3 regions of the Streptomyces sp. NPDC101393 genome follow, and region 2 is predicted to be linked to each of the others. Evidence: riboswitches for the same ligand, from Rfam matches in the RefSeq annotation. Region 2 holds a riboswitch; each other region holds the start of a gene.
The links. A riboswitch is a leader RNA that binds a small molecule or an ion and turns the genes downstream of it on or off. The one in region 2 is predicted to bind cyclic di-AMP.
Positions count from the first base shown of each region.

Region 1: it holds a riboswitch for cyclic di-AMP, as region 2 does, so the genes downstream of both, ACIRQ7_RS20355 (M23 family metallopeptidase) here and ACIRQ7_RS19830 (M23 family metallopeptidase) in region 2, are expected to answer to the same signal.
Region 3: it holds a riboswitch for cyclic di-AMP, as region 2 does, so the genes downstream of both, ACIRQ7_RS10010 (C40 family peptidase) here and ACIRQ7_RS19830 (M23 family metallopeptidase) in region 2, are expected to answer to the same signal.

Region 1 covers NZ_JBIWNU010000006.1:115,689-125,801, forward strand. The annotation lists gene ACIRQ7_RS20345 (M16 family metallopeptidase) at 1-1,071, shown strand, start outside; gene ACIRQ7_RS20350 (M16 family metallopeptidase) at 1,110-2,477, shown strand; cyclic di-AMP (ydaO/yuaA leader) riboswitch at 2,730-2,886, shown strand; gene ACIRQ7_RS20355 (M23 family metallopeptidase) at 2,899-3,711, shown strand; gene ACIRQ7_RS20360 (GntR family transcriptional regulator) at 3,982-4,671, shown strand; gene ACIRQ7_RS20365 (HPr family phosphocarrier protein) at 5,119-5,400, opposite strand; gene ACIRQ7_RS20370 (GNAT family N-acetyltransferase) at 5,622-8,591, shown strand; gene ACIRQ7_RS20375 (DUF5998 family protein) at 8,639-9,232, shown strand; gene ACIRQ7_RS20380 (alkaline phosphatase family protein) at 9,232-10,113, shown strand, end outside.
Region 2 covers NZ_JBIWNU010000005.1:714,250-724,362, forward strand. The annotation lists gene ACIRQ7_RS19815 (helix-turn-helix domain-containing protein) at 1-79, shown strand, start outside; gene ACIRQ7_RS19820 (PP2C family protein-serine/threonine phosphatase) at 317-1,456, shown strand; gene ACIRQ7_RS19825 (DUF2332 family protein) at 1,510-2,832, opposite strand; cyclic di-AMP (ydaO/yuaA leader) riboswitch at 3,219-3,352, shown strand; gene ACIRQ7_RS19830 (M23 family metallopeptidase) at 3,364-4,608, shown strand; gene ACIRQ7_RS19835 (aldo/keto reductase) at 4,891-5,904, shown strand; gene ACIRQ7_RS19840 (hypothetical protein) at 6,077-6,379, opposite strand; gene ACIRQ7_RS19845 (very short patch repair endonuclease) at 6,652-7,038, opposite strand; gene ACIRQ7_RS19850 (PrsW family intramembrane metalloprotease) at 7,108-8,460, opposite strand; gene trmB (tRNA (guanosine(46)-N7)-methyltransferase TrmB) at 8,620-9,459, opposite strand; gene lhgO (L-2-hydroxyglutarate oxidase) at 9,510-10,113, opposite strand, start outside.
Region 3 covers NZ_JBIWNU010000003.1:24,982-35,094, reverse strand. The annotation lists gene ACIRQ7_RS10055 (hypothetical protein) at 1-223, shown strand, start outside; gene bioD (dethiobiotin synthase) at 240-962, opposite strand; gene ACIRQ7_RS10045 (adenosylmethionine--8-amino-7-oxononanoate transaminase) at 1,059-2,363, opposite strand; gene bioB (biotin synthase BioB) at 2,356-3,519, opposite strand; gene ACIRQ7_RS10035 (8-amino-7-oxononanoate synthase) at 3,665-4,894, shown strand; gene ACIRQ7_RS10030 (helix-turn-helix domain-containing protein) at 4,920-5,810, opposite strand; gene ACIRQ7_RS10025 (ATP-binding protein) at 6,084-6,512, shown strand; gene ACIRQ7_RS10020 (LysR family transcriptional regulator) at 6,522-7,439, opposite strand; gene ACIRQ7_RS10015 (LysE family translocator) at 7,513-8,175, shown strand; gene ACIRQ7_RS10010 (C40 family peptidase) at 8,224-8,697, opposite strand; cyclic di-AMP (ydaO/yuaA leader) riboswitch at 8,701-8,866, opposite strand; gene ACIRQ7_RS10005 (hypothetical protein) at 9,183-9,491, opposite strand; gene ACIRQ7_RS10000 (ATP-dependent Clp protease proteolytic subunit) at 9,498-10,113, opposite strand, start outside.

The DNA of each region.
Region 1 (10,113 bases), on a different contig from region 2:
TTCGAGCGCACCAACTACTTCGAGACCATGCCCGCCCATGAGCTGGAGCTCGCGCTCTGGCTGGAGGCGGACCGCATGGGTTCGCTGCTCAGCGCGCTCGATGACGAGTCCATGGAGAACCAGCGCGACGTCGTCAAGAACGAACGCCGCCAGCGCTACGACAACGTCCCCTACGGCACGGCCTTCGAGAAGCTGACGGCCATGGCCTACCCGGAGGGCCACCCGTACCACCACACCCCCATCGGGTCGATGGCGGATCTGGACGCGGCATCCCTGGAGGACGCGCGGGCGTTCTTCCGTACGTACTACGCGCCCAACAACGCCGTTCTGTCGATCGTCGGCGACATCGACAGCGCGCAGACGCTGGCCTGGGTGGAGAAGTACTTCGGCTCGATCCCCTCGCACGACGGCAAGCAGCCGCCGCGCGACGGCACGCTGCCCGAGGTCCTCGGCGCCGAGCTGCGTGAGGTCATCGAGGAGGAGGTCCCCTCCCGTGCCCTGATGGCCGCCTACCGTCTGCCGCACGACGGCACCCGTGAGGCGGACGCCGCCGACCTGGCGTTGACCGTCCTGGGCGGCGGCGAGTCCTCGCGTCTCTACAACCGTCTGGTGCGCCGCGACCGCAGCGCCGTCGCGGCCGGGTTCGGGATGCTGCGGCTGGCGGGCGCGCCGTCGCTCGGCTGGCTGGACGTCAAGACGTCCGGCGGCGTGGAGGTCCCGGGCATCGAGAGCGCGGTCGACGAGGAGCTGGCCCGCTTCGCCGCCGAGGGTCCGACCCCGGAGGAGATGGAGCGCGCGCAGGCCCAGTTGGAGCGCGAATGGCTGGACCGCCTGGCGACGGTCAGCGGCCGGGCCGACGAACTGTGCCGCTTCGCGGTCCTGTTCGGCGACCCTCAGCTCGCGCTGAGCGCCGTACACCGCGTCCTGGAGATCACCCCGCAGGAGGTGCAGGCGGTCGCCAAGGCCCGGCTGCGCCCCGACAACCGCGCGGTGCTCGTCTACGAGCCCACCGAACCGGCCGACGCGGCTGCCGGGACCACTGACCACAACGCAGAGGAGGCGGCCCAGTGAGCGACCTCACCGCCGGCGCGGAATCCCCCGTGAGCACCATGGACTTCCACCCCCAGCCCCGGGGCGGCGCGCCCAAGCCGTGGGCCTTCCCGGCCCCCGAGCGCGGCCAACTCGCCAACGGGCTCACCCTCCTGACCAGCCACCGCCCCGGCCAGCAGGTCGTCGCCGTCGAGATCAACCTCGTCGCGCCCCTGGAGGCCGAGCCGGAGGGTCTGGACGGCGTCGCCACGATCATGGCGCGGGCGCTGTCCGAGGGCACCGACAAGCACGACGCGGAGGAGTACGCCGCCGAGCTGGAGCGCTGCGGCGCCACCCTCGACGCACACGCCGACCACCCCGGGCTGCGGGTCTCCCTCGAGGTGCCGGCATCCCGCCTCGGCCGCGCGCTCGGCCTGCTCGCCGACGCGCTGCGTGCCCCTGCCTTCCCCGAGAGCGAGGTCGAGCGGCTGGTTCGCAACCGTCTCGACGAGATCCCGCACGAGCTCGCCAACCCGGCGCGGCGTGCGGCGATGGCGCTCTCGAAGGAGCTGTTCCCGGCCACGTCCCGGATGTCGCGGCCCCGTCAGGGCACCGAGAAGACCGTCGAGCGCATCGACGCCGCGGCCGTCCGCGCCTTCTACGACGCCCATGTGCGGCCCGCGACGGCCACCGCCGTGATCGTCGGCGACTTCACCGGCGTCGACCGGGACGGGGCGCTCGCCGACACCCTCGGCGCGTGGACCGGCTCCACCGCCGAGCCGCTGAAGCCGTCGCCGATCACCGCCGACGACACCGGCCGGGTGGTGATCGTGGACCGCCCCGGCGCCGTCCAGACGCAGCTGCTCCTGGGCCGCATCGGGGCCGACCGCCACGACCGTGTCTGGCCCGCGCAGGTGCTCGGCACGTACTGCCTGGGCGGCACCCTCACCTCCCGTCTGGACCGGGTGCTGCGCGAGGAGAAGGGCTACACCTACGGGGTGCGCGCCTTCGGCCAGGTGCTGCGCTCCTCCGACGACGGCACGGGCGCCGCGATGCTCGCCATCAGCGGCTCGGTGGACACCGCCTCCACCGGGCCGGCGCTGGAGGACCTGTGGAAGGTGCTGCGCACCCTGGCGGCGGAGGGCCTCACGGACGCCGAGCGGGATGTGGCCGTGCAGAACCTCGTCGGGGTCGCGCCGCTGAAGTACGAGACCGCCGCGGCCGTGGCCGGCACGCTCGCCGACCAGGTGGAGCAGCACCTCCCGGACGACTTCCAGGCGCAGTTGTACGCCCGGCTGGTGGACACCGGCACGGTCGAGGCGACCGCCGCCGCGGTCAACGCCTTCCCGGGGGACCGGCTGGTGACGATCCTGGTGGGCGACGCGGCGCAGATCGCCGAGCCGGTCAAGGCGCTGGGCATCGGCGAGGTGACGGTCGTCAGCGGCTGACCCCTGGGGCGGGCGCCGGCGGCCGGAGAGACGGTCCGGCAGGCGCTGGTGACCCCTGGTCATATCGGGTTATTCGGGATCCCGTGGCGTATGGACGCCACGGGATCCCCTTTATGTCCGGAATGCAGCGGCTGGTTGCGTGGTGCTCCTGTGGCGTACGGCACAAAGAGACGGTTCTGTTTGCCGATTGAAAGATGTCCCGATTAGCGTCAGTCCGGCTGTTCGTCAGACGTACGCCGCAACCGTGGCACCGGACAGTCATCGCCGAGTCCCCGTACGGCGCGAGCCAGGGGAGCCGGGGACCCACATGTCCCCTGGGGTGAATCGGACCCCTCTTCGGAGGAGCCCGTAGGAGACCTTCCTGCTCCGAACCCGTCAGCTAACCCGGTAGGCGAGAAGGAAGGAAAGGACAAGCCAGCACATGGCGTTCACCCGTGCCACCGGGAAGCACCGCCGTGCGAGCCGCACCGCTCGTACGACCCGCAACATCGCCGGCATAGCCACCCTCGCGGCCTCCGGCGTCGTCGCCTCCGTGGCCTCGCCGGCGCTGGCCGCCACGGACGAGGCACCCACCTACGACACCGGCCTGACGCAGGCCGTCGTGGTGGGCGACGAGCTCGCCGACCGGATCGCCGCGCAGGCCGACGCGCAGCAGGCGGACGCCGAGGCCGCCGCCGCGCAGGCGAAGGCCGAGGCCGAGGCCCGCAAGGTCGCCGAGATGGCCAAGCAGCGCGCCGAGGAGGCCAAGAAGAAGGCCGAGGCGAAGGCCAAGAAGGAGCGCGAGGCCAAGGAGCGCGCGGCCCGCGAGGAGGAGCGCAAGCGCCTCAACACCTTCGTGGCGCCCGTCGCCGGCTCCTACGTCTCCACCGGCTACCAGGCCTCCAGCGGACTGTGGTCCTCCGGTAGCCACACCGGCATCGACTTCCACGCCGCCTCCGGCACCACCGTGCACGCCGTCGGCGCCGGCACCGTCGTCGAGGCCGGCGACGGGGGCGCGTACGGCAACAACGTCGTGATCAAGATGAAGGACGGTACGTACACCCAGTACGGCCACCTGTCGTCGTTCTCCGTCTCGGTCGGGCAGAGCGTCACCCCGGGGCAGCAGATCGCGCTCTCCGGCGCCACCGGCAACGTCACCGGACCGCACCTCCACTTCGAGGCCCGCACCGGCCCTGACTACGGCTCGGACATCGACCCGATCGCGTACCTGCGCGCACACGGCGTCAACGTCTGACGGTCCCGCACCGCACGCACCGCACGCACCGCACGTCCCCCCGAAGCCCCGAAGCCCCGGCCCCGGCCGGGGCTTCGTCGTCGGCGGGGCTTCATCGGGGGCAGGCCGGGTCGGCCGCGCGGCAGCGGCAGGTGTGTGGGCGCACGCCCTTGGCCAAAAGATATCCATGAATAACCGGAGCCCGTCAAAAATCCGTCCCGGTCGAATAGAATCACGGAAATAGTCGCCGGTCGGCGGCCATTTCCCGGGATTGCGGCGGAGGCACGGACGATGCGAGGCCATATTTCCGCGCATGCGGTGTGCACGGCGATTCGCGAGGACATTGTCTCCGGCGCGCTCGTGCCGGGGAGCCGGCTGATCGAGGACATCCTGGCCGCGCGTTACGGCGTCTCCCGGGTGCCGGTCCGTGAGGCGCTGCGCACCCTGCAGTCCGAGGGTTTCGTCACCACCCGCCATCACGCGGGTGCCTGCGTCGCCGAGCCCACCGAGCAGGAGGCCGCCGACCTCCTGGAGATCCGCGCCCTGCTGGAGCCGCTGGGCGCCGCCCGCGCGGCCGTCCGGCGCAGCACGGCGCACCTCAAGGTGCTGCGCGGTCTGGTGCGCCTGGGGCGCGAGCGATCCGGCCACGGCCACCCTGCGGATCTGCGCCAACTGGACGGCTGGTTCCACGAAACGCTCGCCCAGGCGGCCGGCAGCCCCAGTCTGACGGCGCAGCTGACCCAGCTGCGGCGCAAGATCGAGTGGATGTACACGGTGGAGCCGTCGGCGCGGGTGGCCGAGTCGTGGGACGAGCACGGTGCGCTGCTGGACGCGGTGGCGCGGGGTGACGCCGGGCGGGCGCGCTCCCTGATGGCGGCGCACATCGAGAGCGCCCTTCCGGCCCACAGGTTGCGGCGTCCCGTCGCGGCCGGGGTGAGGGAGGCGAAACGACCCGTCAACACGGCGCGCGCCCGCCATTAACAATCGCCCCGTATACAAAGAGATACGGAATGGGCGGAGGGCATGTGAGGGGCGAGCTATAGGCTGTTCCCCTTTCCCCTTTCCCCTTTCCGCTTTCGGGTGTCCGGCTTTCCGTTTCCGGATTTCCGGTTGCGGAGTGCGCGAATTCCGCATTCCGGGTGCGTGCCGGGGAATGGCGGGTGCCCAGGGGCCGGTTTCCCGGAGAGTTTTATCGCGGGGGAGCGGGTTCCCGTTCGCGCACTGCAGAAGCGCACCGCCGAAGCGCGTAGCGGAAGCGTGCGAGCGACGCGTGCAAGCAAAGCGCGCAACGAATCGCGCGCAAGGAACCGCCCACCCGGATCCGCCCCCTTCGTACGTCACCACACCCGGCGACAGAAAAAGCCCCGCAGCGGCGGCCGTTTCCGGTCGCCGCTGCGGGGCCGCAGAAGCTGGGTGGTCCTGAAGGACTCAGACGGTCTCGGGGAGCTCTTCGAGACCCTCGGCGACGAGCTTCGCCAGGCGGTCGAGCGCGGCCTCGGCGCCTTCGGCGTCGGAGGCCAGCACGATCTCTTCGCCACCCTGGGCGCCGAGGCCCAGAACCGCGAGCATCGAGGCCGCGTTGACGGGGTTGCCCTCAGCCTTGGCGATCGTCATCGGGACGCCGGCCGCGGTGGCCGCACGGACGAAGATCGAGGCGGGGCGGGCGTGCAGGCCCTCGGCCCAACCGACATTGACGCGGCGCTCAGCCATGGTGTTGCCCTTCGAGTCGTGACTGTTGTCTAGACCAGTGTCGCACGGTGCCGGAGTGGTCCGGAAGCCGATCGCCACGGCCTTCCTGCTCCCGGCCTTCCGGCGCAGGACCGTGCGGGGAGGGCCGGGTTCCGTGGTCGTTCCGGCGCCCGGGTCCTGCCCCGCTCTCCGAGACTACGCATACCGAGCCGGTTGTCGGTGCCCGGCCGTACGCTGTCCGCATGCAGACGTCGCCGGACCACGCCTACCCGACCCACTGGGAAGCCGACGTGGTGCTGCGTGACGGCGGCACGGCCCGCATCCGCCCCATCGCCCCCGATGACGCCGAGCGGCTCACCTCCTTCTACGAACAGGTTTCGGACGAGTCGAAGTACTACCGCTTCTTCGCGCCCTACCCGCGCCTGTCCGACCGCGACGTCCACCGCTTCACCCACCACGACTACGTCGACCGGGTCGGCCTCGCCGCCATCGTGGGCGGCGAGTTCATCGCCACCGTGCGCTACGACCGCATCAACGACCAGGGGCTGCCCGCCAAGGACCCCGAGGACGATCAGGCCGAGGTCGCCTTCCTGGTCCAGGACGCCCATCAGGGCCGCGGTGTCGCCTCCGCCCTCCTTGAGCATGTCGCCGCCGTCGCCCGCGAGCGCGGCATCCGCCGCTTCGCCGCGGAGGTGCTGCCCGCGAACACCAAGATGATCAAGGTCTTCACGGACGCCGGCTACACCCAGCAGCGCCGGTTCGAGGACGGCGTCGTCCGTCTGGAATTCGACCTCGAGCCGACGGAGCAGTCGATGGCCGTGATGCGCGGCCGCGAGCAGCGCGCCGAGGCCCGCTCCGTCCAGCGGCTGCTCGCCCCCGGCTCGGTCGCCGTCATCGGGACGGGCCGGGCGCCCGGCGGCGTGGGCCGCACCACCCTGCGCAACCTCCTCGACTCCGGCTTCACGGGCCGCGTGCACGCCGTCAACCACGCCTTCCCCGAGGGCACGGACCGGCTCGACCCCGAAGGCGTGCCGGCCGTCCGCTCGCTGCGGGAGATCCCCGACCCCGTCGACCTCGCGGTCATCGCCGTCCCCGCCGCCCGTGTCCCCGAGGTCGTCCGCGACTGCGGCGAACACGGCGTCCAGGGCGTGCTGATCCTGTCCTCCGGGTACGCCGAATCGGGCCCCGAAGGCCGCGAGCTGCAGCGCGCCGTGCTGCAGCAGGCCCGCTCGTACGGCATGCGGCTCATCGGGCCCAACGCCTTCGGCCTGATCAACACCGCCGCCGACGTCCGGCTGAACGCCTCGCTCGCCCCGCGGATGCCCGGCACCGGCCGCATCGGGCTCTTCACCCAGTCCGGCGCCATCGGTATCGCCCTGCTCAGCGGGCTGCACGCCCGCGGTCCCGGTGACGACGGCATCGCCGGTATCTCCGCCTTCGTCTCGGCCGGGAACCGCGCCGACGTCTCCGGCAACGACCTCCTCCAGTACTGGTACGACGACCCGGACACCGACGTCGTCATCCTCTACCTGGAGTCCATCGGCAACCCGCGCAAATTCGCCCGGCTCGCCCGCCGCACCGCCGCCGTGAAACCAGTGGTGGTCGCCAAGGGCGCCCGCCACAACGGCACCGCGCCGCCCGGCCACGCCGTCCCCACCGTCCGCATCCCCGACAGCACCGTCGCCGCCCTGATGCGCCAGGCGGGCGTGATCCGCGTCGACACCGTCACCGAACTCATCGACGCCGGGCTGCTGCTGGCCTCCCAGCCGCTGCCGGCCGGCCCTCGCATCGCCATCCTCGGCAACTCCGAATCCCTCGCGCTGCTCGCCTACGACGCCTGCCTGACCGAAGGGCTGCGGCCGCTTCGGCCCCATGTGCTGGCCTCCGCCGCGACCCCGGACGACTTCCGGGCCGCGCTCGCCGACGCCCTCGCGCGCGATGCCTGCGACGCCGTCGTCGTCACCGCCATCCCCTGGGTGGGGGAGGGGGACACCGCCGCCCCCGGAGAGAGCGAGGAGGCCACGCTCGCCGCCGCCCTGCGCGGCGCCGCGGCCGCGGATCCCGCGAAGCCGGTGACGGTCGTCCACCTCGCGATGGACGACCTGGCCGCGACCCTCGCCGCACCGGGGGAGTGCTCCCCGGACCCGGGGCGGACCGGAGGCGAGGACGCAGACCCGCCCCTGCCCCCGGAGGAGGCCCCCGAGCCGCCCTCCGACCGGGCCGCGCCGGCCCCGCCCCGCCCCACCTATCCCCCGTCCCGCCCCCCGGTCCTGTTCCCCGCACCGCCGCCCCCCGAGGCCCCCGTCCCGCACCGCCCCCGTCCCGCCCGCACCCGCATCCCCGCCTACCCCGCCGCCGAGCGCGCCGTCCGCTCGCTCGGCGAGGCCGTCCGCTATGCCGCCTGGCGCCGGGACGCCGCCGAACCGGGCCGGGTGCCCGAGTACGACGACATCCAGGAGGCGGCCGCCGGCACCGACATCGATCAACTCCTCGACCGGCTCACCCCCGGCGTCGCCCCGGGCCGCTCCGTGGCGCTGCCGCCGGAGGACGCCGAGGCACTGCTCGCCCGCTACGGCATCCACACCCGCCCCGCCCTCCCGGCGCCCGATCCCGACGCCGCGGTCCGCGCCGCCGCCCGCCTCGGCTACCCGGTCGCCCTCAAGACCACCGCCCCGCACCTGCGCCACCGCGCCGACCTCGGCGGGGTCCGCCTGGACATCGCGGGCGAGGGCGACCTCCGCCGCACCTACACCGAGCTGACCGACTTCCTCGGCTCCCCCGAAGAGCTGCGGCCGGTCGTCCAGGCGATGGTGCCGCGCGGCGTCGACACGGTCATCCGCGCCGCCATCGACCCGGCCGCCGGCGCCGTCCTCTCCTTCGGCCTGGCCGGCGCCCCCTCCCAGCTGCTCGGCGACATCGCACACCGCCTCATCCCGGCCACCGACCGCGATGTCACCGACCAGATCCGATCGATCCGGGCGGCTCCGCTGCTGTTCGGCTGGCGTGGCTCGCAGCCCGTGGACACCGGCGCGCTGGCCGAGCTGCTGCTGCGGGTCTCCCGGCTCGTCGACGACCACCCCGAGGTCGTCGGCGTCGACCTCGAACCAGTCGTCGTCGCCCCGCAGGGCCTCTCCGTTCTCGGCGCCGCCGTCCGTCTGGCCCGCCCACCCGCCACCACCGACCTCGGCCCCCGCCGGCTGCCCGTCTACTGACGACCGAGGCGTCTCCGCAGCCCTGTACGCCCCGTAAGATGGACCCCATGGCTAAGACCGGTACGACGACTCAGGGGCTGCGCGCGGCGATCGAGCGCAGTGGCTATTACCCGACCCTCGTGGCCGAGGCGGTGCAGGCCGCGGTGGGCGGCGAGCCCGTCGTGTCGTATCTCGTCCATCAGGAGACGACCTTCGATGCCAACGAGGTCCGCCGGCATGTCACGGTCCTGGTCCTGACCGGCACCCGGTTCATCGTCAGCCACACCGACGAGCAGGCCGCCGACGCCACCTCCCCCTCGCCGTACGCCACCACCTCCACCGAGTCCGTGAAGATCGGCCGGATCTCCTCCGTGGTGCTCAGCCGCGTCGTCGCCAACCCCGAGTCGTACACCCCCGGGCAGCTGCCCCGCGAGGTCGTCCTCACCATCGGCTGGGGCGCCGTCGCCCGCCTGGACCTGGAGCCCGCCACCTGCGGTGACCCCAACTGCGAGGCGGACCACGGCTACACCGGCTCCTCCACCGCCGACGACCTCTCGCTGCGGGTCAGCGAGGCCGGCGACGGCCCGGACTCGGTCCGCGAGACGCTCACCTTCGCCCAGGCGCTCTCCGAGGCCACCGCGGCCACCACCAGCCCCCGCTGATGGCGCACGCCACCCAAGCCTGGCCCGAGCCCGAACCCCTCGATCCGCTGACCGCCCCGCTGCCCCGGTACGGCACGGGTTCGCTCGCCGATCTGCTGCCCGCGATAGTGGCGGGCCAGGGCCTGACGGAGCCCGGCACCGCGATGGAGCTGGCCCCCGCGGACCGGGCGTGTGTTTTCCTCATCGACGGACTCGGCTGGGAGCTGCTGCGCGCCCACCCCGACGAGGCACCGTTCCTGACCTCCCTCCTGGACACCTCGTTCAACGGCAGCGGCCGCCCGCTGACCGCGGGGTTCCCCTCCACCACCGCCACCTCGCTCGCCTCGGTCGGCACCGGACTGCCGCCGGGCGCCCACGGCCTGGCCGGATACACCTGCGAGAACCCTGCCATCGGCGCACTGATGAACCAGCTGCGCTGGCAGCCCTGGACCGACCCGCACGCCTGGCAGCCGTATCCGACGGTCTTCCAGCTGGCGGACGCCGCGGGCATCCACACCTGCCAGGTCTCCGCACCGCACTTCCAGCAGACCCCGCTCACCAAGATCGCGCTCAGCGGCGGCACCTTCCACGGCCGTCTCTCCGGCGAGGAGCGGATGGACCTCGCCGCCGCGCAACTCGCCGCCGGCGACCGCTCGCTGGTCTACACGTACTACGCCGAGGTCGACGGCAAGGGCCACCGCTACGGCGTCGACTCCGACGCCTGGCGCGGCCAGCTGATGTACGTCGACCGGCTCGCCCAGCGGCTGGCCGAGCAGCTCCCGCCGCGCTCGGCCCTCTACATCACCGCCGACCACGGCATGATCGACATCCCCTTCGACCCCGATTCCCGGATCGACTTCGACGAGGACTGGGAACTGCGCGCCGGGGTACGCCTGTTGGGC
Region 2 (10,113 bases):
CCAGCTCGAAGAGGCCCAGCGGCTCAACGAATCCTTGCGCCGACCCGCCGCCGGCCCGGGGCAGTCCACCGCCCCCTGACACTCGGCGTGGGTCGTGCCGCCGCACAGCGCCCCCCGGAACCACGAGCCCCCGCGGCCGGCCCGCTGCATCGCCTGCGCTCAGGCAGCGGAACGCCGATGCCGGGGCGGGCGGGCGACGGGGGCCCGCCTTTCTCATGACCCGACCGGACCCCGAGGATTCGCCGCCCGACCGCGCAGCGGAAAGCCTTGGGTGGTCGAGTGCGCGAGGGGCGGGAGTGGGAAGAGGCCGGTGCGGATGCTTCGAGGCGGGAGTAACCGCGCGGGCGACGGGGAGCGGCGTGCGCGCCGCGACCGGATGTCGCCGTTCGGTCGCCGCCTGGCCCGCTGGCTCCCCGCCATCCTGGTGGTCGGCGGCTTTTTCTTCGACGTCACGACGCCGAGCCGCTATACCGCCGCTCCGTTCTTCTCCGCGGCCCCTCTGGTCGCCGCGCCCCTCTACTCGCTGCGGGGTACCGCCTTCACGGCGCTCGCCGCGCTGGCCGGCGAGGTCCTGGTCGCGAGCTATCACAGCTCCCAGGACCAGCGGGAGTCGATCACCGAGGTCCTCACGGTCTTCGTCGTCGCCGTGCTGTCGCTCGGCATCAACCGGGTCGTGCGGAGGAGCGACGCCCGGCTGGCATCGGTGCGGGATGTCTCGGAGGCCGCCCAGCGAGCCGTGCTGCCGCTGCCGCCCGACCGGCTCGCGGGGCTGTGCATCGCCGCCCGTTACGTGGGCGCGCGGGTGGACGCGCAGATCGGCGGCGATCTCTACGCGGTGCAGGACACCCCGCACGGCGTACGGCTGATCGTCGGCGACGTACGGGGCAAGGGCCTGGAGGCGGTCGAGGCCGCGGTGATCGTCATCGGCGCCTTCCGCGAGGCGGCGGAGCAGGAGGCGACGCTGGAGGCGGTGGCGGGCCGGCTGGAGAGGGCCCTCCAACGGGAGGGCGGGCGGCGCGAAGGGCTCGACCGGTTCGAGGGGTTCACCACGGCCGTACTGGCCGAGATTCCCTCCAAGGAACACTCCGTGCTGCGCGTCCTCAACCGCGGCCACCCGGCGCCGCTGCTGCTCGCGCCGGACGGCGGCCTCCGTGAGCTGGCTCCTGTATCGCCCGCCCTGCCGCTGGGGCTGAGCGACGTGGCGGGGTGGCCGGACCGGGCGGACGAGACGTTCTTCCCCGCCGGATCCCTGCTGTTGCTGTTCACGGACGGGGTGACCGAGGCCCGCGATCTGGCGGGCCGGTTCTACGACCCGCAGGCCCGGCTGCGCGGACGGCACTTCGCGGGGCCCGACGACCTCCTGGACACCCTCTCCGCCGATGTGGCGCGGCATACGGGCGGGCTCCCGGTCGACGATATGGCGCTGCTGGCGGTCCAGCGGCCGTTGGGTGGCTGAGGGCAGGCCGGATCCGGGACGTCGTTCCAGGGCCTGGCATCTCGGCTCAGGTCCTAGTCGTCGAGCTGAGCGGTCCGGTCCTCGCTCCGGTCCGCCGCGCCTGCGCTCTTCTCCTCCTGGAGCCAGTACAGGGTCTGGCCGTATTGGCCGTATTGGCCGTATTGGCCGTATTCGCCGTGCGGGCTGTCTCCGCCTTCCTGGCCGAACCGGCCGTCCCGGCCGTACGCGTCGGCTCGGCCGGCTTCGCTGTACCGGCCCGTGAGCGCGACCGGGTGCTCGTCCAGGGCGAGGGTCAGCAGGTGGCTGTCCTCCGGCCGCAGGGACCGGTGCGCCGGCGCGGTGATCCACGGCAGCACGGTGTGGTGCTCGTGGGAGATCCAGTGCCCGGGGCTGGGCCGCGCGGCGAGCAGGGACCGTACGACGCGGGCGAACTCCTCGCGGCGGGCGGGCGGAAGGGAGCCCAGCGCGGTGGTGTGGAAGACGACGAGCGTCGCCTCGGGCGGCGCCTCGGCGGCGAGCGCGGGCAGCTCGTCGACCGGGTCGCCGCGCCGGATGCGGGGGCGGGGGAACGGCCGTACCGCTTCGACGGCCGCCGCGAGCCGGGCCGCGCGCTCGCCGTCGCCCGGCCAGACGAGGGCCTGCAGCCAGCGGAGATCGTCGGCGTCGGCGACCGGGTCGAGCGGGTCGGGGCCGATACCCGCGCGCCAGACGACCTCGGGGGCGGCGAAGGGTCTCCCCGCCTCCTCGACGGCCGCCTCGGCAGCCGTCCCGAGCGCCGTTGCCCCAGCCGTCCCGGCAGGCGCCCGGACCGCTCCTGCCGGCTCCCCGTTCGTACGGCAGGCGAACGTCACCGGGCTCTGCGGGGCACCGCTGATCACCCCGTCGTCGTACCCGGCCGAAGAGCGATCGTGGTGGCGGTAGCGGTAACGGTCGGGGTGCAGGCACAGCCCCGCCGAGGTGCCGATCTCCAGCAGCGCGAGCGGCTGCGGCAGCCGGGCGAGCAGCGGCAGCAGGGTGGCGCAGCGGGCCGGTTCGTCGGTACGGGCGGAGCGCCGCATGATCACCGCGCGGACCTCGTCCCAGTGCCGGATCGTCCACTCGCGCCAGCGTCCGTACGCGGCCTCGCCGTGCGGCCCCTGCTCGGCGTGCGGGCCGTCGAGATAGCGGACGGCGGCCAGGAGGAGGTCCGGCTGCTGCTTGTCACCAACGGGCAGCGCCCCGGACAGCAGGTCGCAGTACTCGGCGTCCTGGCTGATGCGTGCGGTCAGCTCCTCGTGGGCGGGAGAGCGCCCGCGCGCCTGCCACCAGGAGAACTCCGCGTACCGATCCGCCACTGCCTGCGCGTTGGTGACCACGTTGACGACGTTGACGACCATGATCCGACGTTACTGCTCTCACTCTCCGTAATTGATGGGCACCCCTCCGCATAACGACTCATGCACAATCGCCGCGGGGCCGTTTGGCGAGCCGCGGCCAACTCGCCCGGTTTGGCGTGCCAGTGGGCGCATAAGTCCACGCCAAAGCTTGTGCGCAATACCTGTTGTTTCGCGGGAACGCTTGGAATTCGGATGCCATCTCTATTACTGTCCGATAACGCAGCGCGGTCGTCCCAGCCGTCGCAAGTGGCGGCACCGCGCGGCCAACGCCGAATCCCGCATGCGCACTTCCCGCACCACAGGTCACTCTCCACGTCATTCGTCACGCCACCCGTCTGCGTCACGCCACTCGTGCACGTCAGACAGCTCATGGATGTCTGCACCTTCTGGGAACTGCGCCAAGGGAACCGGGGAACCACCACCTTGGGGTGAATCGGACGCCTCTCGCCGGAGGCGCCCGTAGGAGACCTTCCTGCTCCGAACCCGTCAGCTAACCCGGTAGGCGTGAAGGAAGGAAAGGAGTGCGCCCCCGTGGCGTCCAACAGGCCTGCCCCCGAGGCTCCGTCCGGCTACGACCTCGATGACCGAGGCCCCTTCAACGCCTCCTTCCACGGCGCCGCACCCGGCCTCGGCCTCCATGACGACGATGTCGCCACGGGCAATGGCAATGACGAGGGTGCTGACGGCGGGTCGCTGGGGGAGTGGAATCCCACCGAGGAGTCCCTCCGCCCCGTCCGCGGCAAGCACAAGGTGATCAAGCAGCGCGGCGGACTCGCCCGCAGCGGCACGGTCCTGGGCGTCGGCGTCATCGCGGCGGTCGGCGCCGGCGGAATGGCGACGGCCGAGGACCGCCCGCCGGCCCCGATCTCGATGCCGGACCTCGGCGGAATGGCCGACGACCTGGCCGACAAGATGCCGGACGCCGCGTCCCTCCCCGGAATCGGCACCCTCATATCCGACTCCGACTCGGAGGCCGACTCCGACGCCGGCCCGGATTCGGGTACGGACGCCGAGCCCGGCTCCGGCACCGCTGCCGCCGCAGGCCCCGACTCCGCCACCGCTGCGTCACCTGCCGCCGCCGGCCCGCTCTCCCGGGCCGGCCTCAGCCAGGACGAGGCCGCAGGGGGCAAGGACGCCGGCGAGGCGCTGCGCCACCGCATCCTGCAGCAGGCCGACGCGCAGCAGGGCGCCGCCGAACAAGAAGCGCGCGAGGCCGCGGAAGCGGCCGCCATCAAGCAGGCCGAGCAGGACGCGGCCGCGAATCATCAGCAGGCCGAGCAGGACGCGGCCCGCAAGAAGGCGGCCGAGGTGGAAGCCAAGCGCAAGGCCGAGGAAGCAGCCCGCGAGAAGGCGGAGGCCGAGCGCCTCGCCGAATTGGCGAAGAGCTTCCTCGCGCCCGTCTCCTCGTACACCCTCACCGCGAGTTTCGGCCAGGCCGGCGACCGCTGGTCGGCGGACCACACGGGGCAGGACTTCGCCGCACCCACCGGCACCCCCGTCAAGGCGGTGCACTCCGGCACCATCACACAGGCGGGCTGGGCCGGCTCGTACGGCTACCGCGTCGTCCTCACCCTGGACGACGGCACCGAACTCTGGTTCTGCCACCTGTCCTCCATGGTGAAGACCTCCGGCAAGGTCAACACCGGCGACGTCATCGCCCGCGTCGGCGCCACCGGCAACGTCACCGGCCCGCATCTCCACCTGGAGGTCCGCCCGGCGTCCGGCGACCCGATCGACCCGATGCCGTGGCTGCGCGACCACGGGGTCAACGTCTGACGGACTCGGAGGCGATGTCTGACGGTCCCGGGGACGATGTCTGACACCGACGGGTGTCAGCGTCTGACGGCCTCGGGGTCGATGCCTGGCACCGATGGGGCAGCGTCTGACGCCCGCGGGTCAACGTCTGACACCGACGGGTCAGCGCCTGACGCCCGGGGGCCGAGGTCTGACACTCACGGGTCAACGTCTGATGCCGACTGGCCCGGGACGACCGCTGTCATGTGCGGTGTTGGGGGCGGCGGGGGAATATCTCCCTCCGCCCCGACGCTGCAACCACGCATGACCGCCACACACTCCACCGGCCCGGCCACGCCTTCCGGAAGCTCCGGCATCCCCGGAAGCGCAAGCCCCTCCGGCACCGCCCGCAAGCCGCTCGGCTCGCTCTCCGTCTCGCCGCTGTCCCTCGGCGGCAACGTCTTCGGCTGGACGGCCGACGAGGCGGAGTCCTTCGCCGTACTCGACGCGTATGTGGCCGGCGGCGGCAACTTCATCGACACCGCCGACGTCTACTCCGCCTGGGTGCCGGGCAACAAGGGCGGCGAATCCGAGACCGTCATCGGCAACTGGCTGGCCGCGCGCGGCAATCGCGACGACATCGTCATCGCCACCAAGGTCGGCGCCCACCCGGACTTCAAGGGCCTCTCCGCCGCCACGATCAAGGCCGGCGTCGACGCGTCGCTCGCGCGCCTGCGCACCGACCACATCGACCTCTACTACACCCACTACGACGACGAGTCGGTCGAGGTCCCGGAGTTCCTCACCGCCCTCGACGACCTCGTCCGGGCCGGCAAGGTCCGCGAGATCGCGGCCTCCAACATCTCCGCCGCGCGCCTGAGCGAGTCCCTGGACTTCTCCCGCCGCGAGGGCCTGGCCCGCTATGTCGCCCTCCAGCCGCACTACAACCTGGTCTCCCGCGACACCTACGAAGGCGAACTCGCCGACGTGGCTGCCCGCAACGGTGTGGCCGCGGTCCCGTACTACGCCCTCGCCTCCGGCTTCCTGACCGGCAAGTACCGCCCGGGAACGGCCGTCGACAGCGCCCGCTCGTCGAAGGCCGGCGAGTACTTGGCCACCGACCGCGGCCCGCGGGTCCTCGCGGCCCTCGACGAGGTGGCGCAGGCCCACGCCGCCGAACTCGCCACCGTCGCCCTCGCCTGGCTCGCGGCCCGCCCCACGGTCATCGCCCCGATCGCCAGCGCCCGCACGGCCGCCCAGCTCCCGTCCCTCCTCGCCGTCGCGGACCTCACCCTCACCGAGGCCGAACTCACGCTGCTGAACGAGGCATCCGCGTAGCAACCTGCCGCCCACTCTGCACGTACGGGCACGCGACGCCGGCGGGCACGCCACGATGGTGGGCACGCCGGGGGGCGCGCCAGACCTGCGGGCACGCCACACCTGCGGACCCGCCACACGTGCGGGCACCAACCGGGGGTCGGGTCCACGCGGCCCGGCCCCCGACCCGCCCCTACGGCCGGCGGTCGACCGCCACCCAGGAGGCGAGCGCCACCCCACCGGCCACCGCGCACACCGAGGGCCACGCCCCGATCTTCTTCGCCAACGGATGCGACCCGGCGAACGCCGCCACGTAGGCCCCACTGAGCGCGGCCGCCGCAGCCCCACCGGCCTTCCGCTGCCACCCCCGCGCCGCCACGGCCCCGGCCGCCGCAAGCGCCACCCCACCCAACGGCCGCTTCTTCGTCCAACGGGCGACGCCGTAACCGGCCACCAGCCCGCCTGCCGCCACCACACCTGCCGGTACGCCGACCATCTCGGAAACCTCCACATCGCGGACAAAGACCGTCACCGAGCCTACGCGCGGGCCCCATCGGCGGATCGGCGCGGCCGTCCGGGGAGAGCGAGACGCGATCGGCGACGTGTGGGGTGGGGGAGGGCGCACTGAAGACATCCGCGGACGCGCTCTTCACGGGATGGGCCGCGAAGAACAAGGCCACCCTGCCGCACAGGCCCGATCAGGACCCTGCCGCGCGAGCCCGATCAGGACAGCGGGAGCCCGATGCCCGAAAGCCGCACCCCGGGTGTTCAGCGACGGCGCCGCTGTACGGCGGCGACCTCGTCCGTCACCCGCCCGGCGACCGTCGCCGGGTCCTCGTGTTCCCAGAAGCGCAGAACCGTCCAGCCTTCCTCCACGAGATGCTCGGTCGTCTCACGGTCACGGGCGATATTGCCGTCGAGCTTCTTGCGCCACCAGTCGGCGTTGGCCTTGGGACGGGTGGCGTGTTCGGGGCAGCCGTGCCAGAAGCAACCGTCGAGGAAGATCGCGATCTTGCGTCCGGGGAAGGCGATGTCGATGGTGCGGCGGGGGTAGCCGGGCACGCGGCGTTGCAGTCGATACCGGAGACCGGACGCGTACAGCAGACGTCGTACGGCCATCTCGGGTCCGGTGTCCCGACGGGCCTGGAGGCTCATGCGAGCGGAGACGCCGGGGGACGAGGGCGTGGCGGGCACAGGGCCATTGTGCCGGCGGGCCAGGAGCGCTCAGTGGTTCCGGTCGCCCGGAGGAGATGCCGGGGACGTCGGCTGTGGTGGGACCGCTGCCCCGAACCTGCTCGCCCACGCCCCCTCCAGCGCCGCCCGTCCCCACTCCCGGTGGTGCCACAGGGCCAGCAGCAGTTGCTGTTCCCGGGTGGTGAAGTCCGGTCCGGGGCCGGTCAGGTGGGCGCGGCGGCGGTGGAAGGAGAGGGCGGTGGCGAGGGCGGTGTATTCGGTGACGGCGCGGGCGGCGGTGGGACCGTGGCTCTGGTGGGCCAGGTCGCGGGCCAGGGCGCGGGTTCTGAGGGAGGAGAGGGCGGTGGGTTCGGTGGGGGTGAGCCAGCCGGCGGTGATGTACGGGGCGAGGTAGCCGCGCAGGGACTGGAGTTCCTGGTGGCGGGTCCAGATGGCCAGCCCGGTGACCGTGAGGAAGACGGGGACCATGAGGAGGCCGTAGACGGTGAGGAAGCCGTCGTCGCCGAGGGACGAGGCGGCGTTCCAGATGGCGTGCAGGAGTACGGCGGTGAGCAGGCCCAGGAGGACGAGGGCGATCCGGGCTGCGTGGCGGCGGGGGTAGCGGGTGGCGGCGGCGCCGCACGCGATGCCGGTGAGGATCGTGAAGAGGGGGTGGGCGAAGGGGGAAATGATGATGCGGAGGAAGAAGGTGCCGGCGGTGAGGGAGTCGAGGCCGAAGTGGCCCAGGGACCGGTCCTGCCCGAAGGCGTTGCCCAGATAGAGGATGTTCTCGGTGAAGGCGAAGCCGGTGGCGGCGATGCCGGCGATGACGATGCCGTCCGTGATGCCGTCGAAGTCCCGTCGGCGGAAGCGGTAGAGGAGCAGGACGGCGGCGGCCTTGACCGATTCCTCCACCACGGGGGCGACGACGGTCGCGCCCCAGGTCTCGGCGTCGGACGGCGACACGGAGGCGAGGTTGGCGGCCAGCCAGTCGGTGGCGAGGCCGTTGGCCAGTATCGCGACGAGGGTGGCGGCGCAGGCGCCCCAGGCGAAGGCGAACGCGAGGTTGCGCCAGGGCTCGGGTTCTATTCGGTCGAGCCAGCAGAAGGCCGCGATGAGCAGCGGGACGGGGAAGACGGCGAGGCCTAGGCCGACCAGGAAGCCCTCGGTGCCGGTTTCGCGGCGCACGATCCCGATGATGATGACGCCGGAGAGGGCGAGCAGGGAGATCACGGCGATCGCCCGGACCGTAGTGCTGTGCCAGGGCGCCGGGCGGTGCCGGCGGACGCAGCTACCGCCGCCCACGCCGCCGACCCGGGTGTGCAGCGCGGGATCGGGCGCGTACGCGGGGAGGGGCGGGGGTGACGGGGACGGGGAGGGGGACGGGCGGTCGGACGGATACACCCATCGACCCTAACGAGGCGCGCGGTCGGCGAGGAACGGGTCGATGAACGAGGCGAGGAACGAGGAGATGAACGAGGAGATCCCTCGGCGTGACGCGATCTCCTGGGCCCGCCCGCCCGTGCGCGCGCTGGGGCGAGTGTCCGCCCGTGCGCGCGGTCGTTACGTGGCGCGGCGGCGGAAGAGGAGGTCGTGGACGACGTGCCCCTTGTCCAGGCCCTGGCCCTCGAACCTGGTCAGCGGGCGGAAGTCCGGCCGGGGCGCGTACCCGTCGTGCAGATTCTCCAGCGTCGGCTCCGCGGAGAGCACCTCCAGCATCTGCTCGGCGTACGGCTCCCAGTCGGTCGCGCAGTGCACGAGGGCGCCGGGCGCGAGCCGGGTCGTCACCAGGGTGAGGAACTCCGGCTGGATCAGGCGGCGCTTGTGGTGGCGCTTCTTCGGCCAGGGGTCGGGGAAATAGACGCGCAGCCCGGCGAGCGAGGCGGGCGCGAGCATCTCGCGCAGCAGGATGATCGCGTCGCCGTTGGCCACCCGAATGTTGGACAGGCCGTTCCGCTCCGCGAGACCGAGGAGGTTGCCCTGGCCGGGGGTGTGCACGTCGCAGCCGAGAATGCCGGTGTCCGGGTCGGCGGCGGCCATCTGCGCGGTGGCCTCACCCATGCCGAAGCCGATCTCCAGCACGACCGGCAGACCGTCGAAGAACGCGTCGAGGTCGAGCCGGGAGAGACCGTCGATGTCCAGGCCCCACTTCGGCCAGAGGCGGCGCAGCGCGTCGGCCTGACTGGGCGAGACACGGCTGCGACGGGGCTGGAAGGAGCGGATACGGCGCTCGTGATGCGACCCGGCGGGGTCGGCGGCGGGGCCGGTCCCGTCGGGGAACATCGGCTCGGTGCGGCGGCGGGCGGCAGCCGCCACGGAGGCAGCGTGCGGTGCGGTGCCCACCGGAGCGTCGACGTCGGGGTCGGGGCGGGCGGCTTCGGGGGTGACGGGATTCTCGGACACAGTGCGTCGATTCTACGGACGGCGGGCGCCGAGGACCGTCGCGGGAGGTCTCACCCCACCACCCCCAGCACCCGCCGCGCCACCTCCCGGCCGATGGGGAGGGAGGCCGTGGCCGCGGGGGACGGGGCGTTGAGGACGTGGATGATGCCGGGGGACTCGGCGAAGAGGAAGTCGTCGACGAGGGTGCCGTCGGGGAGGACGGCCTGGGCGCGGACGCCGGCCGGGGACGGAACGAGGTCGTCCTCGCGGGCGGCCGGGAGGAGACGGCGGACCGCTTCGGTGAAGGCCTGCCGGGAGAGTGAGCGGTGGAGTTCACCGGCGCCGTAGCGCCAGTGGCGGCGGGCTATCCGCCAGGAACCGGGGAAGGCCAGGGTGCCGGCCAGCTCGGTGGGGCGGACCGTGCGCCAGTCGTAGCCCTCGCGGGCCAGGGCGGGGACGGCGTTGGGGCCGATGTGGACGGCGCCGTCGATGCCGCGGGTGAGGTGCACGCCGAGGAACGGGAACGACGGGTCCGGGACCGGGTAGACCAGGCCGCGGACGAGAGCGGCGCGCTCGGGGGCCAGGGTGAAGTACTCGCCGCGGAACGGCACGATCCGCATACCGGGCGGGTCGCCGGCCAGGCGGGCGATCCGGTCGCAGTGCAGACCGGCGCAG
Region 3 (10,113 bases), on a different contig from region 2:
CCAGCTCCAGCGCCCGGTGACCCTCGACGAGGCGGCCGGCCACCGGCTGCGCACCCGGCAGTCCGCGGCCCACGCCAAACTGCCGCCTCAGGAGCGGTCCCAGCCCACCGCGGTGCCCACGGCCTCCGCCACCCCGACCTCCCTGTCGGCCCGCTCCCCGGGGGACCAGGCCCGCCAGGCGATCGAGAGGATCAACGGAACCGCCGGACACGAGACGGCTTAGGGCGTCGTGGGGCGGATCAGGCCGTGCCGGCGGGGCCCGGACCCCGGCCGTCGCAGGTGCCCGACCCGCCGAGGGCAGGCGCGAGCCAGCCGGGGGCCGCCGCGCGGAAGTCGTGCGGCGGCAGGGCGCCGGAGCCTTCCGGGACCAGGCCGAGAAGGGGGGCACCGGCGGCGGTCGGAAGGTCCGCGAGGTTGCAGCGGGAGGCGAGGTCAGGGACCGCGGGCCAGCTGCCGACGATCACGCCGGGGGATTCGAGTCCGTATGTGCGCAGGGCCAGCGCGGTCAGCGCGGTGGCGTTGAGCGTGCCCAGGCCGGCCTGCGCGACCACCACGACGGGCGCGCCCGCCAGCCGCGCGGCGTCGGCGAGGGTGTTGCCCTCGGCGTCGAAGCGTACGAGGAGGCCGCCGGCGCCCTCGACCAGGACCAGATCGTGCGAGGCGTCGAGCTTGGCGGCGGCCTCGGCGATCCCGGCGGGCGTGACCGGCGGCATACCGGCCCGGTGTGCCGCGGTCGCGGGGGCCAACGGGTCCGGATAGCGGGCCAGTTCGAGGGTGGTGACCGGGCCGGCCAGCCGCTCGACCTCGGCCGCGTCGCCCGCCTCGTGGGGGGTGACACCGGTCTGCGCCGGCTTGAGCACCGCGACCGAGCGCCCCTGGCCGAGCGCCGTGGCGGCGATGGCGGCGGTACTGATGGTCTTGCCGATTTCCGTGCCCGTGCCGGTCACGAAGAGCACCGACATGGTGGCCTCCGACTCTCTGATGACGATGGTGAGGGGGTGCAGGGGTGAAAGGGGTGAAAGGGGTGAAAGGGGTGAGGCGGGGGAGGTGGGCCGAGGTCAGCCCGCCTCGGCCGCCGCGCCGACTGCCGCGCAGATCCGGGCCACATCGTCGTCGCCGGTGATGTACGGCGGCATGGTGTAGATCAGGTCCCGGAACGGGCGCAGCCAGACTCCCGCTCGGATCGCGGCGCGGCTCGCCGCGGCCATGTCCACCTCGTGGTCGAGCTGCACGACTCCGATCGCGCCCAGGACGCGGACGTCCCGCACCCCCGGGATGTCCCGGGCCGCGGCCAGACCGTCCCGGAGGCCGGCCTCGATCCGTGCGACCTCCTGCGCCCAGTCGTACGAGAGCAGCAGGCCGATGGAGGCGTCGGCGACGGCGACGGCGAGCGGGTTGCCCATGAACGTCGGGCCGTGGGCCAGCACGGGCACGTCGCCGCGGGAGATGCCGTCCGCGACGGCGGTCGTGCACAGCGTCGCCGCCAGGGTGAGATAGCCGCCGGTCAGGGCCTTGCCGACACACATCACATCCGGTGCGACGGCGGCCTGTTCGGCGGCGAAGAGGGTGCCGGTACGGCCGAAGCCGGTCGCGATCTCGTCGAAGACGAGCAGCACGCCGTGCGCGTCGCAGGCCTCCCGCAGCACCCGGAGATAGCCGGGGGAGTGGAAGGACATCCCGCCCGCGCCCTGCACCACGGGCTCCACGATGACCGCGGCCAGCTCATCGGTGTGCCGGGCGATCAGGTCGCGCAGATGCGCCGCGTACGCCTCGTCGGGCGCGGCGTCGAAGCCGGCCGGCGGTGCGTCGGCGAAGATCTGGCGCGGCAGCGCGCCCTGCCACAGTTCGTGCATTCCGCCGTCGGGGTCGCAGACGGACATCGGCTGCCAGGTGTCGCCGTGATAGCCGCCGCGCCACGTCAACAGCCGTTGCTTGCGGGGCTGTCCGACCGACCGCCAGTACTGGAGGCACATTTTGACGGCGACCTCGACCGACACCGATCCGGAGTCGGCGAGGAAGACGTGCTGCAGCGGCTCGGGGGTGATGTCGACCAGCCGCTTGGCCAGGCGTACGGCGGGCTCGTGGGTGAGCCCGCCGAACATCACATGGCTCATCCGGTCCAACTGGCCGCGTGCGGCGTCGTTGAGAACCGGGTGGTTGTAGCCGTGCACCGCCGACCACCACGACGACATGCCGTCCACCAGCTCGCCCTGGCCCTCGACCGGTTCGGCCAGGCGCAGGCGCACGCCGGACGCCGACTCGACCAGCAGCGGCTCGGACCGGCCGGGCATCGGCCCGTAAGGGTGCCAGACGTGCTGCCGGTCGAGGGCGAGCAGTTCGCGGGGGGTGAGCGGATCAGGCATTGGGCGGGAGGTCGGTGCCGGCGCCGCGGCGGCGTACCGAGACGAGGTTCCGGCGGGCTTCCTCGGTGGGGGCGGGGACGGTGGCGGCGAGCGTTTCGGCCGCACCGGCCGGCTGCCCCGCGTCCGCGTCATCTGCGGCCGCGTCCGCCGCCCTGCGGTGCTGAGGGAGCGTCGTGGTTTCGGCGCCCTCGACCTCGAAGCCGGCGTCCTCGATCATCGCGAGGTCGTCCTTGCCCGCCTGGCCCTCACTGGTCAGATAGTCGCCGAGGAAGATGGAGTTGACCAGGTGCAGGGCGAGAGGCTGCAGGCTGCGCAGGTGCACCTCGCGGCCGCCGGCCAGCCGTACCTCGGAGTCCGGGCAGACGAACCGGACCATCGCCAGGATGCGCAGCGCCCGCTGCGGGTTGAGGTTCCACTCGCCCGCGAGCGGGGTGCCCTCCATGGGGATGAGGAAGTTGACCGGGACGGAGTCGGGGTCCAGGTCGCGCAGCGCGAAGACCACGTCGACGAGGTCCTCGTCCGTCTCGCCCATGCCGGCGATCAGCCCGGAACACGCCGACATGCCTGCCGCCTGGGCCTGCTGGACGGTGGAGACGCGGTCGGCGAAGTCATGGGTGGTGCAGATGTCGCCGTAGGTGGCTTCCGAGGTGTTGAGGTTGTGGTTGTACGCGTCGGCGCCCGCCTCGCGCAGCCGTCCGGCCTGGCCGTCGCTGAGCAGACCGAGGCAGGCGCACACCTCGATGCCCTCGTTCTGCTCCTTGATGGCGGAGATGGTCTGCGAGACGCGGTCGACGTCCTTGTCCGTGGGGCCGCGGCCACTGGCGACCAGGCAGACGCGCTTGGCGCCGCCGGCCACGCCCGCGGCGGCCGCCTTGGAGGCGTCATCGGGCTTGATCCAGGTGTACTTGAGGATCTCGGCCTTGGAGCCCAGCCGCTGGGAGCAGTACGAGCAGTCCTCGGGGCACAGGCCCGACTTCAGGTTGACGAGATAGTTGAGCTTGACCCGCCGCCCGAACCACTGGCGGCGTACCTTCCCGGCCGCGGCCACCACATCGAGCAGTTCGTCGTCGGACGTCGCCAGCACGGCGAGCGCCTCTTCGCGGGTCGGCAACTCACGTCGCAGCCCCTTGTCCACCAGTGTGTTCAGCAGGTCCATGGCGTTGATCCTTGCTTACGCCACCGCCCCCGGCCAAGGAGGATTCCCACAACGACGACGGATCGGGGTGTGTGTATCGCCACACCGTGGCCTGGCGGAACGACCGCTAACGTCTATCGACAGCCAACAATCGAGAAGGATGCCGATGCTGCAGGACTCCGCCCCGCCGCAGGTCCACGACGCCCTGCCGGCACCGCCCGCGCTGCCGGGCCAGGGGGCCCCGCGGGATGTGCGCGGTGCGGCCTTCGACTGGATCGACGCGGCGGGCGCCGAGCGCCGGCGCGCCGGTCTCGTCCGCACCCTGCGGCCCCGTCCCGCGGAGTCCCCGCTGCTGGATCTGGCGAGCAACGACTACCTGGGGCTGGCCCGCCATCCCGAGGTCACGCGGGGCGCGGCACAGGCCGCACACCGCTGGGGCGCCGGCGCGACCGGGTCCCGGCTGGTGACCGGGAGCACCGAGCTGCACGCCCGGCTGGAGCATGAACTCGCCGAATTCTGCGGCTTCGAGGCGGCTCTGGTGCTTTCCTCTGGTTATGCCGCGAACCTCGCGGCCGTCACGGCCCTCACCTCAGACGGCACCCTCATCGTCTCCGACGCCGGCAACCACGCCTCCCTGATCGACGGCTGCCGCCTCTCCCGGGCCCGCACCGCGGTGGTCCCGCACGCCGGTCCGGAAGCCGTACGCACGGCGCTGGCCGGGCACGACGGGCGGGCACTGGCGGTCACCGACTCGGTGTTCTCGGTCGACGGGGATGCCGCGCCGCTGCCCGCCCTCGCCGAGGCCTGCCGGGCGTACGGCGCCGGGCTCGTCGTCGACGACGCGCACGGGCTGGGGGTGCTGGGCGAGGGCGGACGCGGCGCACTGTCGGCCGCCCGGCTCGCCGGCGACGGCGATGTGGTGGCCACCGTGACGCTCTCCAAGTCGCTCGGCTCCCAGGGCGGCGCCGTGCTGGGCCCGGCCCGGGTCATCGAGCATCTGGTCAACACCGCCCGGTCGTTCATCTTCGACACCGGACTCGCGCCGGCGGCCGTCGGTGGCGCGCTCGCGGCGCTCCGGCTGCTGCGCCGCGAACCGCAGCGCGCGGCGCGGGCCGGGGAGGTGGCCAGGGCGCTGCACGGCAGGCTGACGGCGGCGGGCCTGACGGCGGTCCGGCCGGACGCCGCGGTGGTCTCCGTACGCGCTCCGTCCCCGGAGCAGGCGGTGCGCTGGGCCGCCGACTGCCGCGAGGCCTCCCTCCAGGTGGGCTGCTTCCGTCCGCCGTCCGTGCCCGACGGGATCTCCCGGCTGCGGCTCACCGCCCGCGCGGACCTGACGGACGCGCAGATCGACGAGGCCGTCGGCACGATCGTGGCCACGGCGCCCGACCGCCGCTGAAGGGCGGTGCGCCGGCCGGGCGCTCTCATCCGCTGCCGTCGTCCCGCTGGAGGCCCGCGAACCGGGCCAGGACCTCACGCGATTCCGCGTACGGGAGGGCGTCCGCGCGCAGAGTGGCGAAAGCGTCGCCGTACGCCCTGAGTTCTTCTTTCCGTGCGAGATGGAGACTGCTCACCAAATGGTCGAGAACGACCACATCCAGGTCCGGGGTGAGCGGAAAGGAGAGGATGACGAAAGGCCCGGTGATGCCGATATGGGGACCCGCGGAAAACGGCATGATCTGTAAACGGATATGCGGCAGCCGGGACATCTCCAGAAGATGCCGCACCTGGGCGGCCATCACCTCGGGACCGCCCACCGGCCGCCGCAGCACCGCCTCGTCCAGCACCGCCGACACCTCCAGCGGACGGGAGCCCCGCAGCACCGACTGGCGCGCGATCCGCACCTCCACCAGGGCGTCGATCTTTTCCTGCGGCAGCCCGGTCAGCGCGGCGGCGGTGGCCGCACGGGCGTAGTCGGGGGTCTGCAGCAGCCCGGGAACCACCATCGTCTCCAGGGTACGGGCGTGTGCGGCCTCCGCCTCCAGACTGAGGAAATCGCGGTAGGCGGGCGGCAGCAGCTCGCCGTAGGCGTGCCACCACTCCCGGCGGGCCGCTGTGCGGGCGCCGCGTGCGCCGCGCCCGCACAGCGCCGTGAGGAGCGTGCGCAGCGCGTCGTCGGTCACGCCGTACGCGTCGAGTAATCGCTCCGCGTCGGAGGGGCGCAGCCCGCTGCGGCCGGTTTCGATGCGGCTGACCTTCGACTGGTGCCAGCCCATCAGCCGGGCCGCCTCACCGCTGGTGAGCCCGGTGAGGGACCGCAGGCGCCGTAACTCCGCGCCCAATTTGCGGCGGCGCACCGCGATTCCGTTGTGCATACAGCCTCCTGGCGAGGGAAGCCTCGCGCGTGGGTTCCGGCGTCGGTCCTGGTTTCGGATCCGTGCGCTCAAATACGTTCTCGCGTAGCAGAGTTCACCGCTTCGAGCGACAGATTTATATATATCTTGGTGGATCGACCACCACACCGGCAGCTTGGGTGGCACTCTGGCGCAAAGCAGTATTCCGAGGCCGAAACGGTGTCCCGACCGGCATCTCGATTTCCCGGCGGATGCGCCGGAATCGGACCTCGGCGGGAAAGGGACGGCGTCGCGATGGCAGACCACCAGGAATCCTCACTCACACTGCCGAGCGACCCGGCCTCGGTCATCGTCGCGCGAAGACATGTACTGCGAGTGCTCGGCGAATGGGGCCTGCCGGCCGACACCGGGACCGCCGACGCCGTCCGCCTGATCGTCTCCGAACTCGCGACCAACGCCGTCCAGCACACCTTCGGGCAGTCACCGACGTTCACCGTCGACATGCGGCTGGAGCGCGATGAGCAGCTGCGCATCGGCGTCACCGACAGCTGTCCGCGCTGGCCCCAACGGCTGCCGGCCGCGGTTCAGCAGGACAACGGCCGGGGCATGGTCATCATCCGCTTCCTCGCCGCGGAATCCGGCGGGCGGCTCACGGTCGTGCCCACCGCGTCCGGCGGGAAGACCGTGTGGATCGCGATGCCGTGGACCCTCGTGCTGCCCTGAGCGCGCGCGTCACTGCGCGGGGGAGTGCCGGGTGAACGCCCCGTGCAGCAGGGCCCGCAGGGTGTCGGCCGCCGGGGTGCCGCCGCCGGGGCGGTAGGCGATCGAGATCGTACGGTGCAGCTCGGCCCGGTCCAGGTGGCGGATCCCCAGCGGGGTCACCGAGCCGGTGGCCATCATCTCCGGCACCACCGCCACCCCGAGCCCCGCACTCACCAGCGCACACACCACCGCGTAGCTCGGCGATTCACAGCGCACCGCCACGCTCGCCCCGGCCGCCGCCAGCGCCTCCTCCACCTCGCGCCGGTTGGGGTTGGCCGGCGCCATGCTGACCAGCGGCTGCCCGTCGAGTGCGGCCAGCGGCAGCCGCCCGCTCCCCGCCGAGAGGGCGTGCCCGGGGGCCGTCACGAGCACCAGCTCCTCGGTCAGCAGCGGCTCCAGCCGCACCCCGTCCGGGACGGACGACACCTCGCCCGGCACATACGCATGCGTCAGCGCCAGATCCACCTCGCCGAGCGCCACCGCAGCCGTCCCCAGCGGCGGTACGTACTCCGTGACGCTCAGCTCCACATCGGGGTGCGCCCGCCGGAACGAGCTGAGCGCGGGCGGCAGCAGATGCGTCCCGGCGGTCATGAACGTGCCCACCCGCAGCCGGCCACCGGACAGCCCCGTCAGCCGGGACAGCTCGTGCCGGGCGAGATCCAGCTCGTCCAGCACCCGCCGGGCCCGTACGAGCAGCAGCTCCCCGGCCGCGGTCAGCCGCGCGCCCCGGTGGTGGCGCACCAGCAGTGCCGCCCCGGCCTCCCGCTCCAGCTTGGCGAGCTGCTGCGAGAGCGCGGGCGCGGTGTAGCCCAGCCGGGCGGCGGCGCGGGTGATCGACCCGGCCTCCGCCACCGCCACCAGAGCAGCGAGCCGCGTGGGGTCGTACATATAAGAACCTCTTCAGGCAGACCAAGAAGATTGCCAATACCCATTAAAGGCTCCGACCGGCGAAGCTGGCTGCATGGACGGACAGCTGATCGCCTTTTCCGGAGTCGCCGCGGGCATGGTCGCCATGCCGGGCGCGGACTTCGCGGTCGTGGTGCGCAACGCCCTCGACTCGCGCCGGGCGGGGGTGGCCGCCGCGGTCGGCGTCGCGGGCGGACTGCTGGTGCACACGGCGCTCGCGGTGGCCGGGCTCGCGGCCGTCCTCGTCGCCGTACCCGCGCTCTTCGGTGCGGTCCAACTCCTCGGCGGAGGCTACCTGTTGTACCTGGGGTCGCGCGCGCTGATCGCGGCGGCCCGCCGCCCGGCGGCAAGCGGGGACGCCGAGTCCGCCGGGCAGGACGGCGGGGACGCCGCGGTGCCGGCGCACCGCCTCGGCACCGCGGCGAGCCTGCGCCAGGGCTTTTTGGCCAATGCGCTCAACCCCAAGGCGCCGGTGCTCTTCCTCAGCCTGCTCCCGCAGTTCGTTCCCGCGGACCGGCCCGCGCTGCCCCGCACCTTGCTGCTGGCAACGATGGTCGTCGCCATGGCCCTGGTGTGGTTCCCCGCCGTCGCCCTCCTCGTCGACCGGCTGGGCAGCCTGCTGCGTCGCCCCACGGTCGCCCGCGCACTGGAGGCCACGACGGGCGCGCTGCTGACCGTGCTGGGCGGCGTCCTCCTGGTGGAGTTGGCGCTGGCCTGATGACCGGCGCCCGCGCCGTCAGCACCGCACGCCCCGCCGCCCGTACGGTCAGCCGACCCGTCCGTACGACACCGAGCGGCTCCAGATCTTCTCCAGCCGCACCACGGTGCCCGGCTTCGGCGCATGCCAGACCTGGCTGCTGCCCGCGTAGATGCCGACGTGGTAAATGCCCTTGCCCGCATGGAAGAAGACCAGGTCACCGGTTCTGCGGGAGCCGGCCGGCACGTGCCGGGTGCGACGGTACTGACCGGTCGCCGTACGGGGCAGGGCCTTGCCCGCCCGCCGGAACGAATACAGCATCAGCCCCGAACAGTCGAAGCGGCGTGGTCCTATGGCGCCGTACTGGTAGGGGGAGCCCTCTTTGGAGGCGGCGATCCGCAGCGCCTTGGCCGATACGGCTGCCGCGTCGGCGCCCGTGGTCCCTCCTGGGGCGAGTGTGGTGCCCGCGACGGTGGCCAGGGTGAGGGCGGAAACGATGCCGGCTCGTGCCAGCAGATTCGGCACATACATGCGCATGGTCATGCGCGACCCTTCGTCAGCCGCCTGCGAAGGATGACCTGTCGGGTTCGGGCAGGCGAAGATGCCCGGCCTTGCGTACGGCTTCACCCCAAGGAGCCCGTCGGCCGTGGCGGCCGTGGCCCCGTCGTGCTCGGGTCCTCCGCTCCTGCCGATCCATCAGCGTCGACCGGACATCCGGGACGGCGGCAGGATAAGGCGCCCGTCCGGACCGCCCCGTCGCTGTGGCGGGGTCTTGTCGTCGGAGGGATCGTTACGCACCGCGCACCCGAAATCCGAGTTGAAAATGCCCTATGTGAGATTCGCCACATTTGGGCTGATTGGTTACAAACGTCCCTTTTGGGGTAGTTCGAAGGGGGCTTCCGGCCCCGGGACCAGCGGCGAAACATGAAGTGCCGCACGAAGTGCGTGCGCCCAACGCAATTCGCCGCCCCCATATGGCAGGCACGGACGCTACGCCGTACGTGCGGGCCGGACGGGACTGTGTCGCCTCAGATGTCGGGCGGCGCCGGGACCGTCAGCAGGCGGGTGCGGCGTTCACCGCCCAAGACCCGCAGCGCGCGGGTCAGTGTCGCCGCATGCAGTTCACTCTCGCCGCGGTCGTGCATCACGGTCAGCGCATCACGCAGCGCGGTGGCTCTGCCGACCAGGGCCTGGGCGGCCCGCAGGCTGCTGTAGGTGCCGTCGCAACGGGCCGGGTTGATGCGGCCGAGCAGGTCGATCACCTCCAGATAGCGGTCGATGAGATCTCCCTCGGCCCGCGTCAGCGCGGGCAGCGGCGGCAGTTCGGGGGGTAGCATCCGGGCTCACCGCGCGCCGGGCGACGGCTGCTTGCGGGTACGGGTGAGCGCGTCGATCAGGCCGTATTCCTTGGCGGCCGGGGCGTCGAAGATCGTGTCGCGCTCGATGTCGGCCGCGATCCGTTCGCGGGACTGCCCGGTGTGCCGCGCCAGCATCTCTTCCAGCAGGGCGCGGGTGCGCAGCAGTTCGTCCGCCTTGATCTGCAGATCGGTGGCCTGGCCCTGCACCGGTTCGCCGAACGAGGGCTGATGGATGAGGACCCGGGCGCCCGGCAGGGCCAGCCGCTTTCCGGGGGCGCCGGCGGCCAGCAGGACCGCCGCGGCGGAGGCGGCCTGGCCCAGGCAGACGGTCTCGATGTCGCAGGAGACGAAGCGCATCGTGTCGTAGATGGCGGTCATCGCGGTGAACGAGCCGCCGGGAGAGTTGATGTAGAGCGAGATGTCCTGGTCGGGCGCGGCGTGTTCGAGATGCATGAACTGGGCCATCACGTCGTTGGCCGCGGCGTCGTCGACGGGGGTGCCCAGGAAGACGATGCGCTCGCTGAGCAGCTTGGAGTACGGATCCAGGGTGCGGGTGCCGTGGGAGGTGCGCTCGGTGAGCTCCGGAAGGACATGGCGGGCC